DNA from 2 places in the Phosphitispora fastidiosa genome. Region 2 is predicted to be linked to the other one. Evidence: a T-box and tRNA genes for the amino acid it is inferred to sense, from the RefSeq annotation. Region 2 holds a T-box; the other holds one or more tRNA genes.
The links. The T-box of region 2 lies ahead of Ga0451573_RS18580 (valine--tRNA ligase). A T-box ahead of a tRNA ligase gene usually reads a tRNA of that ligase, here a tRNA-Val.
Positions count from the first base shown of each region.

Region 1: it has a tRNA-Val gene. The T-box ahead of Ga0451573_RS18580 (valine--tRNA ligase) is inferred to sense a tRNA for this amino acid. The anticodon was not compared.

Region 1 covers NZ_JAHHUL010000009.1:82,300-84,706, reverse strand. The annotation lists gene ytxC (putative sporulation protein YtxC) at 1-803, opposite strand, end outside; tRNA gene Ga0451573_RS10045 (tRNA-Val) at 983-1,057, opposite strand; gene Ga0451573_RS10040 (ABC transporter permease) at 1,123-2,325, opposite strand; gene Ga0451573_RS10035 (ABC transporter ATP-binding protein) at 2,322-2,407, opposite strand, start outside.
Region 2 covers NZ_JAHHUL010000033.1:942-3,348, reverse strand. The annotation lists gene Ga0451573_RS18580 (valine--tRNA ligase) at 1-792, opposite strand, end outside; T-box leader at 918-1,147, opposite strand; gene Ga0451573_RS18575 (methyl-accepting chemotaxis protein) at 1,434-2,407, shown strand, end outside.

The DNA of each region.
Region 1 (2,407 bases), on a different contig from region 2:
TCCTTATAGTGTAGTATTACGCTGCTTGGCGCAATTGTGATTAATGCACTGATAAGCAAATCCTCATAATTTATCTCAGAATCTCCTGATTCAATTAAAAACCCGTCAAGGTACTCGCTGCTGATATTTTTGTTATTTCCGTCAAGAAGTTTAAAATACCCCGAAGGCAGTGCCAGTACCTGAACTGTTTCCAGCCTTGGTTCCTGTATTTCGACAAAATACTTAAGCAGTTTTATGAATTCTTTATACTCCTTTTCCAGCATAAAATCATCTACGGCCTTATCAGCTGCAGTGTAAATCTCCTGAAGATAATCCTTCAGCCGGAAGCGGATAAAACCCTCAATAATCAGGCGGTCATTTGTATGCAGGTACTCAATAAGCTTCTGCAGAACCAGGGCCTTCCTGCTCAGGTAGTGTACAAACGCGTCATCATCAGGCTCAACACCGTGATTTAAGTGATTTAACGCAATATCGTAAATTACCTGCTGTTCCTCAGGCAAAAAATAGTAGTAGTTGTTCTTGATTATGTCCTTGAGCAGACCCTTTTCCCAATAATTAAGGATTATTTCGGAAACAACATTGGCAATATAGTGTTTGAAAATCGAGCGGGTTTCTTCCTCTGAATAACTTGAGTTTCCATAATCAGCAATATTATATCCTAAAAATGTTAAACCCCCAGTTGGGGGAGACTCTTCAAGAGATACCCTGATACCATCATTCTGCAGCATTGCAAATTCTGTATCCAGCTTACTCTTAAGCATCTCTATGTTCTCCCTGGCTCCAATAGAAAAGGATGCTTGCAATTGTTTCACCCCCATTTGCTAATAGTATATGAGAAATTATTTTTTTGTATACAATACATTAAAAGGTCATTGCGGCAAGCATATCTACCAGAAAAAATGAGATATTTCCTTCCTATTAGTTTCAAATGCAAACGTTAAAAAAGCTTGCGGAAATTAACCGCAAGCTTTGATAATCCAATTGGTGGGCGAGAGAAGAATTGAACTTCCGACCTCTTCCGTGTCAAGGAAGCGTTCTCCCACTGAACTACTCGCCCACAAAAAGCCTATTTGATTTGTACCACAATATTATTATATATATTTTAACTGTAATGTCAAGGCATCACTCATACCTTAGGGCATGAATAGGGTCCAGACGCGCAGCCTTACGCGCAGGATAAATCCCGAAGAACAAGCCCACAAGCAGCGCAAATATAAAGGCAGCTGCTATCGACCAGGGAGAAATTACCGTCGGCAGCCTGGGAATGACCCGGCCAAGCAGCAGGGCTCCCAAAAACCCGGCAGCAACACCCAGCAGCCCGCCAAGGGCGCTAATAAATATTGACTCCAGTAAAAACTGAAACATAATATCTCTTTTTTTGGCTCCCACCGCCTTCCTGATTCCGATTTCACGGGTCCTTTCCGTAACTGTCACCAGCATGATATTCATGATACCTATCCCGCCCACCACCAGTGAAACCCCGGCAATTCCTCCCAGCATTCCGGTCAGGGTCCCCATAATTCCCTGAAAGGTATTCAGGATATCTTCCTGTTCACTGACCACAAAATCGTTTTTCTTGTGCCTGCTGCCGATAATCCTCCTGGTTTCTGCAACTGCCGTGCTGACCAACTCCGGCCCGTCCGCCTGGACAAACATCATATTCACCTGATTGGTATCAAGCATTTCTTCGGCTACAGTTATTGGTATAAATACCCTGTCATCATTATCAATCGTTAGGGTAGGACCTTTTTTCTCCATTACCCCAATGACCTCAAAACCAGCTTTATTTAACATGATATTCTTGCCCACCGGGTTTTCGCGGCCAAATATTTTCCGGCTCACGGTGTCACCGATTACTGCCACATGCCTGTAACCCCTAATGTCTCCGATTGTAAAAAAGTCACCGGCAGCCAATGGGGAATTACGGACTTCTCCATAACTTGCTGTTGTCCCGCTTAAAAGAGTCGCTTTTGTCTCACCCTGATATTCAACATTAGCGCCACTTTCAATCAGAGGTGCCACACTTTTTACCGCATCTGAATTACGTTCGACTGCAAGGGCATCCTCATATGAAAGTTCGCTAACCGCGGCCCCCATGGAGCTGGCATTCATGCCCACAGCGCCCTTCCCTGGAGTGACCAGAACCAAGTTTGAACCAAGGCCCTGGATTTGGTCGGAAATGGATGATTTGACACCTTCGCCAATGGAAACCAAGGTAATAACTGAACCGACACCTATAATTACACCCAGCATAGTTAAAAGTGACCTCATTTTATTTGAAACCAGGCCGCGCAAAGCTATCCTCAATGCTTCAAATATTTTCAAAAACCATCCCTGCCATTCCACTCATGAGGTTTTTCAAAGCTCAAAACTCCGGGTCGTATTTCATCAGGAATTACCCTTTGGT
Region 2 (2,407 bases):
ATAGGCATCGGCAACTACCGGGATTTCCCTCCCTACTATGGGAAGGATTACGGTTTTGCCTACCAGGTGACCATATCTTTCATCATCGGGATGGACTGCCACGGCAGTATCACCAAGCATGGTTTCCGGCCGTGTTGTGGCCAGGAAAACATATTCATCACTGTGTTTTACCGGATACCTCAAATGATAAAAATGACCGGCCTGTTCCTCATGCTCCACTTCAATATCTGAAATTGTAGTACGGCATTTGGGACACCAGTTGATGATATAATTATCCTGATAAATCAGTCCCTTGCGGTAAAGGTCCACAAAGACCTTCTGAACCGCCCGCGAACAGCCCTCATCCATGGTAAAGCGTTCCCGCTCCCAGTCACAGGAGGAACCAATAACCCTTAACTGACCGGCAATCCTGTCATGGTACATTTCTTTCCATTCCCAGACACGTTCCAGGAACTTTTCCCGGCCCAGGTCATATTTGGACAAGCCTTCTTTGGCAATCTGCTCCTCAACCTTAGCCTGGGTGGCAATCCCGGCATGGTCTGTGCCCGGCATCCAGAGGGCATTATACCCCTGCATCCGCCGCCACCTGATCAGGATATCCTGAAGTGTATTGTCCATGGCATGTCCCATGTGCAGAGCGCCGGTGACATTGGGCGGGGGCATCACAATAGCAAACGGTTTTTTATCCTTTTCCACTTTAGCATGGAAAAAACCGTTTGTTTCCCAGAACTCATAAAGTCTCTTTTCAACCTGCTGCGGGTCGTAAGTAGTTGGTATGTTTTTCTGTTCCATTCCTCTTCCTCCTGCACTTTTCGTTTTCTCTCTGCTATTAGCTTTAGAAATGACCGTGGCATATGCACTCCAGGTCATTTTCGAGAGCTAACAGTACGAGTAAAAATAAAAAAACTCCTTTATCCTGTAAGGACGAAAGAAGTTTCCGCGGTACCACCTTAATTCCGGATACCCTTTAGAGGTTCCGGCTCTCCTGATTCGCTGTAACGGGCTGCCCGGCGCCGCCTACTAAAAGCCCTCGGCGGCACAACTCCGGAGCGACTTCGAACCCTTTAACCACCAGGGAGCCTTTCAGCCAGGGGCCACCCCTCTCTGTGAGGTCAGGTATTCTACTACTCTCCTTCAACGCATTTAAAAATAATATCAAATTAAATATGTCTGAAATATATATTATAACAAACCGGGCGGTATTGTCAAACGTATCTTTAAATGGAATCTATTTTATAGTATTTTGTAAAATTGTTGTTAGTTAATGTAAAGATTTTTGCTGTTATTTACGATAGTATTACAAGTGTAAGTTTCTGACTGTCTAAGTAAAAAAATCTGTCTGATAAGGAGGGAAAATAGGTAATTCAGGTCTTAATCTACTTTATTGTGCAGTATTTCAAACATTATCAGGAGTATGGGCAGGTGAAATTATTATGATTGGAAAGCTTGGCAAAAGCATTCAGTGGAAGGTTAACTTTACGGCAGTGCTGATAATATGTATTGCCCTTATTGTATCAACATTTGTGGGTTACCGCCGGGAAACCGGGGTACTTCACAGTGAACTCGAAGACAAAGGTATGATGGTACTGGCGTCCTTTGTCAGTATGGCTCAGGATTCTGTTAACAGCAAAAATTATAACCTCTTAAGAGATGCTTACAAGGAACTTATGGAGTTTGATGATGAGGTAAGATACCTGGTACTGGTCGACAAAACCGGCAAAGCCTATGTTCACAGCAGTCTTGACAGAGAAGGCCGGGTTTTTAATGACCCGGTAGGTATAAAGGCAGCCGAAGCCACCGCTCCCCTGGCCCAGTTATACAACCGTGATACAGGGGAATTGATTTACGACGTTTCATATCCGGTGAAGATTGACGGTCAGCATTGGGGAGCCATGAGGATGGGAATCCCGGTTGAGGTTCTGGAAACAGCCCAAACTGATGCCCTTAAGTCCGCGGTTCTTGTTGCCGTCATCGTTATCGCTGTTTCAGTTTTGCTAATGGCCTTTGTGGTGGGGCGTATCCTGGCCCCGATTAATCATGTAGTTGAAAAGACACGGCTTGTTTCTGAGGGAGATTTTACCCAAACTGTTGAAGTTACTTCAAATGATGAAATAGGTGCAATGGCAAATGCGTTTAATGAAATGATCGCCAATATCCGTTCTCTGATTAATCAGGTTAAAGAGGCTGCTTCACATGTCGCAGAAACCAGCATACAGCTATCGAAAAACTCCGGCGAATCCTCCCTTGTGGTATCACGCGGCGCTGCCGCCGTTCAGGAAGTTGCTGCCGGAAATGCAAGCCTCTCACAAAGCATCTTTGAAATAGGCAAAGTAGTTGAGCAGTTAGGTGAAACCATAGGGCATATCGCCAGCGGCGCCCAGGAGCAGGCTTCATCTGTCAACAGGGT